Regions from separate parts of the Kocuria sp. WN036 genome, predicted to be linked through region 2. Evidence: riboswitches for the same ligand, from Rfam matches in the RefSeq annotation. Region 2 holds a riboswitch; the other holds the start of a gene.
The links. A riboswitch is a leader RNA that binds a small molecule or an ion and turns the genes downstream of it on or off. The one in region 2 is predicted to bind thiamine pyrophosphate.
Positions count from the first base shown of each region.

Region 1: linked by a shared signal. The riboswitch ahead of CK505_RS07945 (FAD-dependent oxidoreductase) and the one ahead of CK505_RS04550 (ECF transporter S component) in region 2 are both predicted to bind thiamine pyrophosphate.

Region 1 is NZ_NSKF01000009.1:111,433-118,429, forward strand. It holds gene CK505_RS07915 (MDR family MFS transporter) at 1-890, opposite strand, end outside; gene CK505_RS18670 (TetR family transcriptional regulator) at 887-1,513, opposite strand; gene CK505_RS07925 (DUF3140 domain-containing protein) at 1,619-1,948, opposite strand; gene CK505_RS07930 (VOC family protein) at 2,123-3,031, opposite strand; gene CK505_RS07935 (hypothetical protein) at 3,131-4,180, opposite strand; gene thiE (thiamine phosphate synthase) at 4,279-4,908, opposite strand; TPP riboswitch at 5,014-5,117, shown strand; gene CK505_RS07945 (FAD-dependent oxidoreductase) at 5,113-6,477, shown strand; gene thiS (sulfur carrier protein ThiS) at 6,474-6,713, shown strand; gene CK505_RS07955 (thiazole synthase) at 6,715-6,997, shown strand, end outside.
Region 2 is NZ_NSKF01000004.1:92,404-99,400, reverse strand. It holds gene CK505_RS04560 (energy-coupling factor transporter transmembrane protein EcfT) at 1-647, opposite strand, end outside; gene CK505_RS04555 (ABC transporter ATP-binding protein) at 644-2,431, opposite strand; gene CK505_RS04550 (ECF transporter S component) at 2,428-3,048, opposite strand; TPP riboswitch at 3,139-3,258, opposite strand; gene CK505_RS04545 (DUF4235 domain-containing protein) at 3,396-3,674, opposite strand; gene mnhG (monovalent cation/H(+) antiporter subunit G) at 3,735-4,193, opposite strand; gene CK505_RS04535 (monovalent cation/H+ antiporter complex subunit F) at 4,199-4,471, opposite strand; gene CK505_RS04530 (Na+/H+ antiporter subunit E) at 4,468-5,175, opposite strand; gene CK505_RS04525 (Na+/H+ antiporter subunit D) at 5,172-6,812, opposite strand; gene CK505_RS04520 (Na(+)/H(+) antiporter subunit C) at 6,809-6,997, opposite strand, start outside.

The sequences.
Region 1 (6,997 bases), on a different contig from region 2:
GTGGGCAGGTAGCCGAGGGCCCCGAACATCGCCACGCCGGTGAGCAGCCCGGCGAGGGTGGTGAGGACAAAGTTGCGCTCGCGGAACAGGTGCATCGGGATGATGGGCTCGGCGGTGCGCCGTTCCACGGCCACGAACGCCGCGGCGGTCACGAGCGTCCCGGCGATCAGGCCGAGGATCACGGGGTCGGTCCAGGCGTACTTGCCGCCGCCCCAGGTGGCGAACAGGACCAGGCAGGTCGTGGCCACGGCCAGCAGCACCATGCCGCCGATGTCCAGGCGCGGCCGGCCGCTGTGCCGGGGCAGCTTGAGGAACAGGACGGCCCCGGCCAACGCGAGCAGCCCGAGCGGGATGTTGATCCAGAAGACCCAGCGCCAGCCGGGCCCCTCGGTGAAGAAGCCACCGAGCAGCGGCCCGGCCACCGAGGACACCGCGAACACCCCGCCCATGACGCCCATGTACCTGCCGCGCTCCCGGGCCGGGACCACGTCGGCGATCGCGGCCTGGGAGAGGATGATCAGCCCGCCGCCGCCGAGACCCTGGATCGCGCGAGCCGCGATGAGGACCTCGATGGTGCCGGCGAGCGCGCCGACCACGGAGCCGGCCATGAACACCAGGATCGCGCCCAGGAGCAGGGGCTTGCGGCCCATCAGGTCCCCGAGCTTGCCGTACACGGGCATCATGATCGTCGAGGCCAGGATGTAGGCCGTGATCACCCACAGCATCTCGTCGACCCCGTTGAGCTCGCCCACGATCGTGGGCAGCGCCGTGCTGAGGACGGTCTGGTTCAGCGCGGCCAGCAGCATGGAGAGCATCAGGCCGACGAAGAGCAGCGCGAGGTGCCGGGAGCCGGAGCCCGGTGCGGCGCGGTGGGCGGGGGCGCGGGTCATGCGAGCTTCTCCTGGAGACGGTGGAGGAGGGTGAGCGCCGACTCGTGGTCCTCGGTCGGCAGGCCGTGCGCCGGGGAGTAGCCCTCGGCGGTGATGGCGAAGCGCAGCGGGACGCCGCCGAGCAGGACCAGCATCCGGGCGACCTCGTCCACGCGGTGCTCACCGATCCCGGCCGACCACGCGGGGTCCCGGGCCAGCAGCTCCGCGAGGGTGTGGCGCACCAGGGCCTCGGCCTCGAGCATCAGCTCGTGCCGGCGGCGGCCCAGGCTCGGGTGGTCCAGCAGCAGCCTCCGGCGCCGCTCGGCGTCCCGTCCCGCGTAGGCGCTGCGGGAGACGGCCAGCAGCAGGCGCGAGACCTGGCCCAGCAGGTCGTGCTCGAGGGAGAAGCCGTCCAGCAGCTCGGGGTCCAGCGAGGGGGCCCGCATGCCCAGGACGGCGTCCTCCTTGGCGGGGAAGTAGTTGAAGAAGGTCCGCGGGGAGACGCCGGCCGCCGCGGCCACGGCCTCCACCGTGGTGCCCTCCACCCCGTGCTGCACCGCGAGGGCGGCGGCCGCCTCGTGGATCGCGGACCAGGTCTCTGCCTTCTTGCGGGCGCGCAGGGTGGGAGGGGAGTCGTCATTCACGCCCATATTTTTGCACTTCTGCAAGTTTTGCACAACTGCAATATTTTCCGGGATGCCCGCCGGGGCGGCCGGGCCCGCCCGGCGGTGCCGGGCGGGCCCTCTGGCTCAGTCCTTCAGGGGGTCGTGGCCCCAGTTCATCAGGGAGTAGCGCCACCGGGTCTCGCGCACGTCCCCGTCGGGGCGCTGGGCCAGGTGGCGGTGGACGTAGCCGACCACCTTGCGCATGTGCTCGTGGTCGGCCTCGGTGCGCTCGCCCTTCGGCTTCTGCAGGATCTCCACGATCCGGCGCCCGGAGCGGTGGCCCACCGACTCCCCGCCGTCGTCCTGGCCCACCGAGGTGGACTCGTCGGTGTCCAGCCACGTCGACAGCTGCTTTGCGGTCATGTTGACGGCCTCGTCGAAGTCCTTGCCGGTGGTGTCGTCCTTCTCGCCCATGCCCTGCTCCTCGCTCTCGGACCGGGCGGCCGCCGTGTCGCCGCACGCCCTCGGTGCCCGGGCGCCCCGGGCACGAGGCCCAACCTACCGGCGGGCCGGGGTGCCGGTGAGCACCCGCCGGTGTCGAGCACGGCGCCGCCGGCGGGCGGGCGCGGACGCCGCGCCGGGCCGGGACTACGCCGCGACGCCCACCTGGATCAGGGTGTTCCAGGGGTCCTCGAAGCGCAGCACGGCGCCGTCGTGCCGGGTGGGGATCCGGTGGTCCGCGAGCCGGGACGCCAGGGCCGCGACGTCGTCGGCGTCCGGCAGGTCGATGTTGACCTGGCCCAGCCCCAGCGACGCCGCACGCGGGCCGGCCCCGGCGCTCTGCCAGGTGTTGAGCGCGATGTGGTGGTGGTAGCCGCCGGCGGCGATGAACAGGGCGGAGCCGATGTCGCTCATCACCTCGAAGCCCAGCACGTCCACGTAGAACTGCCGGCCCAGCGGGATGTCACCCACCTGCAGGTGTACGTGTCCCAGGGTGGCCGGCGGCGCCGGGGGCCGCCCGCCCTGCTCGGCCAGGTGCTCCTGCAGGAAGCCGTTCGGGTCCAGTGGGTTGGAGGCCAGCGTCAGCAGGCCGGTGGGCTCCCGCCGCCACGTCTCGCGGGGACGGTCCGTGTAGAGCTCCACCCCGTTGCCCTCGGGGTCGTCGAAGTAGAAGGCCTGGCTGTAGAGGTGGTCGGCGCTGCCGGTGAAGGAGCGGGGCGCCACGGTCGCCACGGACGCGAGCGCTGCGGCCAGGGCCGGCTCGTCGTCGAAGACCACTGCGGTGTGGAACAAACCGGCCTGCCCGCGGCGGGCCGGCGGGAGCTCCTTGACCTGGCGCAGCCGCACGACCGTCCGGCCGTCCCGGCCCAGGACCGCGGTGTCCCCGGCGTGGGCGAGCACGTCGAGGGTGACGGCGTCCGAGTAGTAGGCGACCATCGTGTCCAGGTCGGAGACCAGCAGCTCCACCGCGCCCATCCGGGTGTCCGCGGACAGCAGGTCCTCGGCGGGGCGCTTCGTCAGGCTCTGGGGAGCGGGGTTCTGGGGAAAGATCGGCATCGCGGGGTTCTCCGTCGGCAGGGGCGGCGCACTGGTTGATATGTCCCCAAGAATAGCCCCAGAAGCTTTCCTGTGCAAGTAAATGATGGTGCGGTGGGCTCAGAGGATGAAGATCAGAGCGGCGATCACCGCCAGGATGCCCAGGAAGACGAACCCCCACGCCTTGAGGTTGTCGGAGTCGTCCTCCACGGGTTCGGCCGGGCGCGGCGGCCACCCGCCGGGGCCGGGCCCGAACACCGGCCCGGAGGCGCCATGGGTGCTGGCGCCCGGTGCTCCGGGCCGCTGGTCCCCGGGGCCGTACCCGGGGGTGCCGTATCCCGGACCGCCCGGGCCGGGTGCCCCGGGTCCGGGGTACTGGCCCGGAAGCGGCCCTGGCGGCGGCGGGGCCGGGCTCGCGGGGCTCACCCCCCACTGGGGGTTCTCGGGCGAGCCCGCCGGAGGGGCGCCGGGCGGGGGCGTGGCCGGGCGGATGCCACCGTCGGCGGCCGGGCCGGCTGCGGAGGAGGACCCCGCGGTCGGACCCGGCGCCGGTGGAGCCGCCGGCGGCAGGGTCTCGCCCGAGAGCACGGGCCCGTCCTCGCGGTGGCCCCGCTCCGCCTCGTTCAGCAGGGTCACGAACTGCTCGAGCGGCTCGGACCCGTCGTGCTCCCGCGCCAGGAAGCGCTCGGCGCGGCGGCGCACCACCTTGTAGACGCGCCCGTCGTCGGGGATGCCCAGGTCCCGGGCGGCCCGCGCCACGGCCAGCGGGGGCTGCTCCGGCAGGGGGTTGGTGCCCCACTCCAGGAGCCCGGTCAGCAGCGGGCGCTCGAGCACGGCGGCCAGGGCCGCCCGGGCGCCCGGCACCCGGGTCAGCTCCAGCAGCCCGCTCGGCGGCGCGGACGGGCACCCCGGCACGTCGCTGGGCAGCCGGGCGGCGCGCTCCAGCCAGAAGGTGTCGCCGAAGAGGGTGGCGAGCAGCACGGCGGCGGCGAGCCGGTCGTCGCTCGGGGCGGCGTCCTCCGGGAGGCCCTGCTCCCAGTGCGTTCCGAGGGCGCGGCGGGCGGGCTCACCGGCCAGCCGGACGCGCAGCTGCGCGTCCTCCGGACCGCGGGCGGTCTCCGCGGGGCGCTCCACCGCGTGCCGCACCTGGGGGTCGAGCTCGGGGTCCATGGGCCACCTCTCCGTCGTCGTCCTGCGTCCATGCTCTCAGAACGTGCTGGACGGCGGCGGGGAGCCGACGGTGAGGCGGGCGGGGGACCGCCCCGGGCTCAGGCGGGGAGCAGACCGCGCAGCTGCCCGGCGGCGGTGCGGGGATCGGAGGCCTCGGTGACGGCGCGGACGACGACGACGCCGCGCGCCCCGGCCTCCAGCACCTGCGGGAGCCGCGGCTCGTCGATGCCGCCGATGGCGAACCACGGCACGGGCAGGACCTCCGGGTCCGCGTCCAGCCGGGCCTCCGTCAGCTCGGCGACCGCGCGGACGAACTCCAGCCCGGTGGCCGGGCGCCCCGGCTTGGTGGGCGTGGCCCAGACGGGCCCGGTGCAGAAGTAGTCGACGTCCGGGTCCTCGAGCGCCGCCGTGGCCTGTCCGAGGTCGTGGGTGGAGCGCCCGATCAGCACGTCGGGGCCCAGGAGCCGCCGGGCCTGGACAGGGCTGAGGTCGTGCTGGCCCACATGGAAGACGTCGGCGCCCACGAGCGCGGCGATGTCGGCGCGATCGTTGACCGCGAACAGGGCGTCGTACTCGGCGGCGACCCGGCCCAGCAGCTCCAGCGCGGCGATCTCCTCGTCCGCGTCGATGCTCTTGTCCCGCAGCTGGATGACGTCCGCGCCACCGGCACAGACCGCGTGCAGGAAGTCCTCGAGGTCGCCCCGGTCCCGGCGGGCGTCCGTGCACACGTACAGCCGGGCGGCGAGGAGGCGGGCCGTCCGGGTCTCTCGCAGGGAGGACTCGGCGGGGGCGGAGGCGTCACGGGTAGGGTGGGTCACACGCTGATGATAGGTCAGCGGTTCTGCGGGAGCCCCACCGGGGGCTGAGAGGGCGTCCAGCGCCGACCGCCACACCTGATGCGGGTCATGCCGCCGGAGGAAAGGACGTTCCCTGTGACTGCCGCGCACCCTGCCCCCACGACCGCGCCCCACCCGCTGGTCGACCGGCCCGAGCACGTCCGCGCCGACGTCGCCGTCGTCGGCGCCGGGGTGATCGGCCTGGCCACCGCCTGTGAGCTGCGCCGCCGCGGCCGCTCGGTGGTCGTGGTGGACCCCGAGCCGGGCTCCGGCGCCAGCCGCGCCGCGGCCGGGATGCTCGCCCCGGTGAGCGAGGTCCAGTACCAGCAGGAGCCCCTGTACCCCCTCATGACCGCCTCGGCCGCCGAGTACCCGGGGTTCGTGGCCGCCGTCGAGCAGGCCGCCGGCGGGACGGTGGGCCACCGGGCCACCGAGACCCTCGTCTGCGGCGTGGACGCCGCGGACCGGCAGGCCCTGGCGGATCTCCGCGCGCTGCAGGGGCGCCACGGCATGACGGTGGAGCCGCTGACCCTGCGCGCCGCCCGCACCCTCGAGCCGGCCCTGAGCCCGCGGCTGTCCGCGGCGTTCCGGATCCCCGACGACCACCAGGTGGACCCGCGCCGCCTCGTGGCCGGGCTGCTCGCGGCCCTCGTCGCCCCGGAACTGCCCGACCTCCCGGAGCTCCCGGAGCCCGCCGGGCTCCCGGCCGCGCGCGACGGCGGACCGACCCGCCTCGTCCACGACCTCGCCACGGGGCTGCGCCGCAACGCCGAGGGCGCGGCGACCGGCGTCCGCCTGGCCGGCGGCGGGATGGTCTCCGCGACCTGGACGGTCCTCGCCCCCGGCGCCGGGCTCGGCGAGCTCGAAGGGCTGCCGGAGGACTGGCACCCGCCGCTGCGGCCGGTGCACGGGGACATCCTGCGCGCCCGGGTCCCCGCCGGGGCGCCGGAGCTGCTCGGGCGCACCGTCCGCGGCCTGGTGCACGGGGTGCCCGTCTACCTGGTGCCCCGCGCCGACGGGACCGTGGTGATCGGGGCGACCTCCCGCGAGGACGACCTGACCGGTCCCAGCGCCGGCGGCGTGTTCCGGCTGCTGCGCGACGCCCAGGCGCTCGTGCCCGGCGTCGCCGACCTCGAGCTGGTCGAGGTGCTGGCCCGCGCCCGGCCCGGCACCCCGGACGACATCCCGTACCTCGGCCGGGTTCGCGACCCGGACGGATCGCCGGTGCCGGGGCTCGTGGTCTCCACCGGCTACTTCCGCCACGGCGTCCTGCTCGCCCCGCTGGCTGCCCGGCTCGCCGCGCAGCTGGTGGACGGCGGGACCGGAGCCGATCCGGCGGCCGACGCCGAGCACCTCGCCACCACCGACCCGCACCGCTTCGACCGCCCCGTCGAGGCCCGTCCAGGGGATCCCGCGCCGGCCGCCGCCGGGCCCGGGCCCCGGAGCAGGAGCACCCGATGACCGCCATCACCCTCAACGGCCGCCCGCACCGCGTGGCGGCGGAGGCGACCGTCGTCGACCTCGTCGCCGAGACCGTCGACCGCCCCCTGGGCCCCGACGGCGCCCCGCTGGACGGCGGGCGCCTCGGCGTGGCCGTGGCCGTGGACGCCGCGGTCGTGCCCCGCAGCCGCTGGCGGCGGACCCCCGTGGCGGAGGGCCAGTCCATCGAGATCATCACCGCCGTCCAGGGAGGCTGACGTGACCGCCCCGCACCCCGACCCCCTCGTGCTCGACGGCATCGAGCTGAGCTCCCGGCTGATCATGGGCACCGGCGGCCTGAGCTCGCTGCACACTCTGGAGCAGGCGCTGCTGGCCTCCGGCACCGAGCTGACCACCGTGGCCCTGCGCCGCTACGCCCCCGGCCAGGGCGACTCCCTCTTCGCGCTGCTCGAGCGCAACGACATCCGGATCCTGCCCAACACCGCCGGGTGCTACACCGCCCGGGACGCGCTGCTGACCGCCGAGCTCGGCCGGGAGGCCC
Region 2 (6,997 bases):
GCCTCCATGGTGACCGACAGCCGGGTGGCCCGTCGCAGGGACTGCACCAGCAGTGTGAAGGCCTGGCCGCCGAACTCCCGCAGCGCGCCCACCGGACCGTGCCCGGACCCCGTCCCGCGCGCCCGCCGCGCCATCGCCAGGGTGGCCCACTCGGAGACCATCACCCCCACCAGCCGCAGCGCGGCCAGGGACGCGAGCACGAAGCGGGCCGGCAGGCGCAGCGTCTGGGCGAGGCCGTCGGCGAGGTCCGTGGGATCCGTGGTGAGCACCAGCATCAGCCCGGGCAGCGCCAGTGCCAGCCCGCGCAGAGCGATCGCCGCCCCCGCGGCCACCGAGCCGGACGAGATCCCGGTGACCCCCAGGTCGAGCAGCACCGGCCCGGTGTCCTCGGCGAGCAGGGCCGTGCCCCACCCGCTCACGAGCGCCGCCACGACCACCGGCCACGCCCGGCGCAGCAGCGCGAGCGGGCGCTGACCGGCCAGCGCCAGCAGCAGCACCTCGCCCAGCAGCACGGTCCCCGACGTCACGGGGTCCGCGCTGAGCAGCAGCACCACGGTCAGCAGCAGCGCCCCGGCCAGCTTGACCACCGCATTCGTGCGCCCCAGCAGGGAGGTCCGGGCCGACGGCGCGATCGCTGCGGCGCTCACCGGACGGGCTCCCGCCGGGCGGGGACGACCCGCACCGCGCCGGCGCCCGGCGCCGCCGGAGCGGCCGTGGCACTCCCGGCCGCGGCCGCGGACCGCACGGCAGGAACGGCCGGCGCCCCTTCCGCCGCCGGTGCCGTGCGAGCGGCGCGGCCCCGCTCGCTCGGGGTGCCCAGCGCCAGCACCTCGGCGCCGAGCGCCCGCACGAAGTCCTCGTCGTGGGTCACGGCGAGGACCGACGTGCCGGCGTCGACGAGCTCCACGAGCAGGTCCACGAGCTCCGCCCACGTCAGGGCGTCCTGACCGAACGTCGGCTCGTCGAGCACCAGCAGGTCCGGGTCCGTGGCGAGCACCGTGGCCACGGACAGCCGCCGCTTCTCGCCCCCGGAGAGGGTGAACGGGTTGGCGTCGGCCAGGTGCGAGAGCCGCAGCCGGCGGAGCAGTTCGTCCGTGCGGCGCTCCCGCTCGGCCACCGGCGTGCCGGCCAGCCGGGGGCCGAGCTCGAGCTCGGCCCGCACGGTGGCCCGCAGGAACTGGTGCTCGGGCTCCTGGAAGACCGTCCCCACACGGGCCACGAGCTCCCGGCCGCTCCACTCGAGCGGGTCGGGGCCCGCGCCTCGGTCGAGGACCGGGTGGGCCCGCACGGTGCCGCGCACGGGGGCGAGCAGACCTGCCAGCGTCAGCGCGAGCGTGGACTTGCCGGCGCCGTTCGGCCAGGTCAGGGCGAGCGCGCGGCCGCGGCGCAGGGTCAGCTCCACGTCGGCCACCGCCGTGGGGAGGTCCCGGCCCGCGGCGGCGTCGTCCAGCGGGCGGCCGCGCCGCCGCGCCCGCCGCCGGGCGCGCAGCTGCCGCGCCGAGGGCTGGCTGCGCGAGACGCCCAGACCGGTGGCGCTCAACAGCGGTGCGCCGTCCGTCCCGGAGCCGGCGGCCCGGGTTCCGGCGGGACCCCCGGCGGAACCGGCACCGGGCCCCGCGGCGGGGCGAGCGGGCGCACGCGTGGCCGGCACCCGGCCGGGCACCCACACCCCCGCGCCGCTGAGCTCGTCGGCCGCGGCGCCGAGCACCCGGCCCGGGGCGCCGTCGTGGGTGATGCCCCCGTCCCGGCCGAGCACGACGACGCGGTCCACGACCTCGGCCCACACGGCGACACGGTGCTCCACGACCACGAGCGTGGCGCCGCTGCGGTCGAGGCAGGACACCACCGCGTCGCGGACCTGCCGCACGCCGGCGGGGTCCAGGTTGGCGGTCGGCTCGTCGAGCAGCAGCAGCCCGGGGCTCATGGCCACGGCGCCCGCGAGCGCCAGGCGCTGCTTCTGCCCGCCGGACAGGGCCGCGGTGGAGTGGTCGAGGGGGAGGTCCAGCCCCACGTCGTCGAGCGCCGCGCGCACCCGCGGCCAGATCTGCTCCCGGGGCACCGCGAGGTTCTCGAGGCCGAAGGCGGTGTCGTCCCCGATCCGGGACAGCACCACCTGGGACTCGGGGTCCTGCTGCACGAGCCCGGCCCGGCCGCGCGCCTGCTCCGGCGGCATGCCGTCGAGCAGCAGCTCGCCGGAGGCGGACTGCCCGTCGTCGTCGTGGAGGACTCCCGCCAGGGCGTGCAGGAGGGTGGACTTGCCCGCCCCGCTGGGTCCCAGCAGGAGCACGCGCTCCCCCGGCTCGACCACGAGGTCCAGGCCGCGCAGCGCCGCCGCGTCCCGCCCGGGGTGGTGCCAGCCGAAGCCGCGGGCCTCGACCCGGGCCCCGCGGCCGGCGGGCACCACGGGGTCCGGGGTCGTGGGAGCCGTCATCGCCGCACGGCCCGCCCCGACGCGAGGCCCTGCAGCACGCCGGTGGCCGCGAGGGCCCGCACCACGGCCTGCATCAGCAGGCCCGCGAGCACCGCCCCGGAGACGGCCGTCAGGACCACGTAGACCACCTGGTGGCTCAGCGCCCACTCGTAGTTGTAGACGATGTTCTCGTGGACGCCGAGGAAGATCCCGCTCACGGCGCCCGCCACGGCCGCCACGAGGGCGTCGAACCGGCGGTACCGGAAGGCGGCGAAGGCCAGTTCCGCGCCGATGCCCTGGACGAGACCGGAGAGCACGACCAGCAGACCGAAGTGGGTGCCCAGGAAGCTCTCGATCACGGCGGCGAGCAGCTCGCAGAACAGCGCGGCGCCGGGCTTGCGGATGATCAGCCCGCCGAGCACGCCGGCCACGAGCCAGCCGCCGGCGATCAGCCCTACGGCGGGCGGGTAGGCGACCGCGGCCGTGCCGACCACGGGGTAGAGCAGGTTCGACCACGCCCAGAAGACGACCGCGCACACGGCGGCGAGGACGGCGGCCACGACGATGTCGACGACGCGCCAGGACGACGCGCGGGACGTGCCGGGGCGGCGGGCGGGGCGGTGGGTGGTGGTGTTCACGGTGGATTCCTCCTGGGCTCAGCGAGCCGTCGGTGCCAGGAGGGGACGGGGTTCCGCGGGCCGCGCCGGTGGCGCGTTCCCGGGGAAGCACCCCTGAGATGCTCGACTCCCTTCGCCGGTGCTAACCGGAGCAGGTTCGAGGGTCTGCGGCGATCCGCACTCTCAGCGCCGCGCCGGTCTCACCGGCGGGGCGCTCCCCTGTCGTTCAGTGGCACCGAGTCTACCCCTCCCCCGCCCGCCCCGTGCACTGCCGGCGCACGGCCGGTGAACGACGCAGGGGCCCGTCCGGCCGGACACCGGTGCGGTGTCCGGCCGGACGGGCCCCTGAGCGAGGTGCTCGCCGGGCCTCAGACCTCGGCCTGGCTCGAGGCCTTGGGGTTCGTCCGCGGCCTGTTCTCCATCTTCGCGATCTGGCGGGAGATGCCGACCTTGATGACGGTGCCCACGAGACCGGTGACGAGCGACCAGATGATGATGCCCGTCCAGGCCTCGTCCGGGTCCGGGTTCTTGGCGGGGGGCGGGTCGCCGGTGATGCGCGTCCACGCCGCGCCGAGCACCTTGTGCGAGAGCGCCACGCCGCCGAGCGAGAGGCCGGTGCCCACGAGTTCGAGGACCTTGGTGTTCATGGAGTGCTGCTCCTTGTCGTCCGAGGGGGACGCGGGTGCGCCCTGTCGATCCTGCCCAGCCTAACGCGTCCCCGGCGATCCGTCAGTCTGCTGTCCGTCCGCCCGCCGGCCGTCCGGGCTCGGCACCGGCGGTCCCGCGGCGACGCCCTCCGCGGAGCCCTCCGCCCCGCCCTCCGCGGCGCGGTTGAGGACCTTCTGCAGGTCGTCCTGGGTCAGCGTGGTCCGGTTCAGGTGCTTGGTGCGGTACGTCGAGCGTCCCACCATGTGCGCCGAGACGGGCACGGTGAGCAGCTGGAAGATCCAGCCGAGGGCGATGAGCGGGATCATGACGGGTTCGCGGTTCTCGAGGGCGACTGCCGTGAGCATGAGGAGCAGCCCGAAGACCTGGGGCTTGGTGCCGGCGTGCATGCGCGTCAGGAGGTCCGGGAAGCGGACCAGGCCGATCCCTGCGGCGAGGGACATGAGCGCGCCGACCACGAGGCACACGGCCGCGGCGGCGTCCAGGACAGTGTCCAGCACGGCGCTCACCGCCCGTGCTCGGCGGTCTGGGTGGCGAAGCGCGCCACCGTCACGGAGCCGATGAACCCGACCAGCGAGACGATCACCATGAGGATCAGGTTGTTGAGGTGGCCGTGGTAGGCCATGTCCACGGCGAGGGCGGCCGCGACGATGGCCAGCAGCACGTCCGTGGCCACCACACGGTCCAGCAGGGAGGGGCCCTTGGCGAGGCGGTAGAGGGTGCCCGCGGCGGCCGCGCTGAGCAGCACGGCCGCGACGGCCACAGCGATCTGCATCACGGGTGGTCCTCCTCGTGGGTGTCGGTGGGGGTGGATCCCGGGGCGTCCGCCGGGGACCCGGTGGGCACCTCGTCCCGGCGGCGGCCCACGATCTGCAGGCTCGCGGTGATCGGCGAGCTGAGCGCGGCGCTGTCCGGCCGGTCCGTGCCGGAGGCCCGTCCGCCGCCCCGCTCGGCCCGCAGGGCGGCGAGCTCCTCCGGGGTGCCCATGATCCGGATCCAGGCCGCCTCCACCCGGAGGGCGGACCGGCGGAAGTCCTCGGCCTCATGAGCGCTGCGGACGTTGAGCGCGTGGAAGTACAGCGTGCCGGAGGCCCGGTCCACCTCCACCACGAGCGAGCCCGGGATCAGGGTCATGGTGTGGCCGGTGGCCGTCAGGAGCAGGTCGGAGCGCGTGCGCAGCTGGACGCCGACCACGGCGTTGCGCGCGCGCGGGCCCACGAGGATCGCAATGAGCATCACCTCGAAGCTCGCCTTGGCGACCTGCCACACGAACGTCACGGCGAAGAGGGCGAACTGGAACGGGTTGAACCGGCCGGACAGCTGGACGGGCGGCAGGTAGAGCACCCAGGTGACGAGCAGGGCCAGGACCAGTCCGACCAGCAGGTTGCCGGGGCCGAAGTCGCCCCAGAGGGCGCCCCACACCACCACGAGCCACACCAGCAGCGGCAGCTCGACGAGCAGGGAATTCTTGGGGCGGGTCACGGGGCCTCCTCCACGACGGGCCGCGGCGCGGACGCGGGGTCCAGCACGGCCTCGACGTAGCGCTCGGGGCGGACGAGGTTCTCCGCGGCGTTGTCCGCGAGCTGGAACAGCGGCCCGGCGAACACGGTCAGGGCCACCCCCGCGGCGACGAGGGCCGAGGCGCCGCCGAGCATCGAGGGGGACATCAGGCGCACGTCGCCCTTGCCCGCGAAGCGGCCCGCCTGGTCGTCGACGGCACCCGAGGTCAGCAGGAACCGGGAGCCGGCGGGCACCGGGGCCAGCAGGATGGGGTCCGGGTACTCCGCGTCCTCCGGGGCGCGCAGGAACACGCGGTTCCACACCCGGATCATGGCGAGCAGGGTCAGGAGGGACACCGCCACGGAGCCGGCGACGAGGGCGTAGGCCAGCCCGTCGCCCTGGTCCACGCCGGCCTGCAGCAGACCGGTCTTGCCCAGGAAGCCGGAGAACGGCGGGATCCCGCCGAGATTGAGCGCGGGCACGAGGTAGAGCAGCGCGAGCAGCGGCGAGATCTTGGCCATCCCGGCCAGCCGGTCCACGTTGGTGGACCCGCCGCGGCGCTCGATCAGCCCGGCCACGAGGAACAGGCTCGTCTGGATCACGATGTGGTGGGCCACGTAGTAGACCGTGGCGGAGAGCGCCTCCTGGGTGCCCACGGCCACCCCGAAGATCATGTACCCGATGTGGCTGATCAGGGTGAAGGACAGCATGCGCTTGATGTCGATCTGCGCGAGCGCGCCCAGGATGCCGACCACCATGGTGAGCAGCGCGACCCACATCAGGAGGTCGTCGAGCCGCTCCCCGGGGAAGAGCACGGTCTCGGTGCGGATGATCGAGTACACGCCCACCTTGGTCAGCAGGCCGGCGAACACGGCCGTCACGGGCGCGGAGGCGGTCGGGTAGGAGTCCGGGAGCCAGAAGGACAGCGGGAAGACCGCGGCCTTGATGCCGAACGCGATGAGCAGCATCAGGTGCAGCTGCATCTGCGTCCCCACCGGCAGGCCCTCGAGCTTGACCGAGAGATCGGCCATGTTGATGGTGCCCGTGGCCGCGTAGATCATCGCGATGGTGATCAGGAACAGCACGGAGGAGATCACCGAGACCACCACGTAGGTCACGCCGGTGCGGATCCGCTGCACGGTCCCGCCCATCGTCATGAGCACGTAGGACGCGGTCAGCAGGATCTCGAAGCCCACGTAGAGGTTGAACAGGTCCCCGGCGAGGAAGGCGTTGGAGACCCCCGCCACGAGGATCAGGAAGGAGGGGTGGAAGATCGAGATCGGCCCCTCCTCGTCGCCGTCGGCCACGCCCTGCCCGCTCGCGTAGACGAGCACGGCGAGGGAGACGACCGTGGAGACCACGAGCATCAGGGACGAGAGCTGGTCCACGACCATGACGATGCCCCAGGGCGCCTCCCAGCCGCCGAGGTGGACGGCCTGCGGGCCGAGGTTCCACGTGGTGCCGAGGATGAGCGCCTCGACCGCGAGGGTGAGCACGAGCGAGCCGATGGCCACGGTCCGCTGGAGGGCGTTGCGCCGCAGGAGCAGCAGGCTCAGGGCCGCGCCGAGGAACGGGATGATGACGGCCAGGGGGGCCAGCTGGGCGAAGTTGACGGTCACCGCCTCCCTCCCCACTCGTCGACGCCGCGCACGCCCGGGGTCTCCAGGGACTCACCGGGGTCCTGGGGCCGCGGGGCGTCGTCGAACTCCGTGGTGTCGGCGGGGACGTCGGCGTCGTCCTCCATGTCGTAGGAGGACTGCCGCGCCACGCGCCGGTCCTCGACGTCGTCCTGGATCTCGTCCCG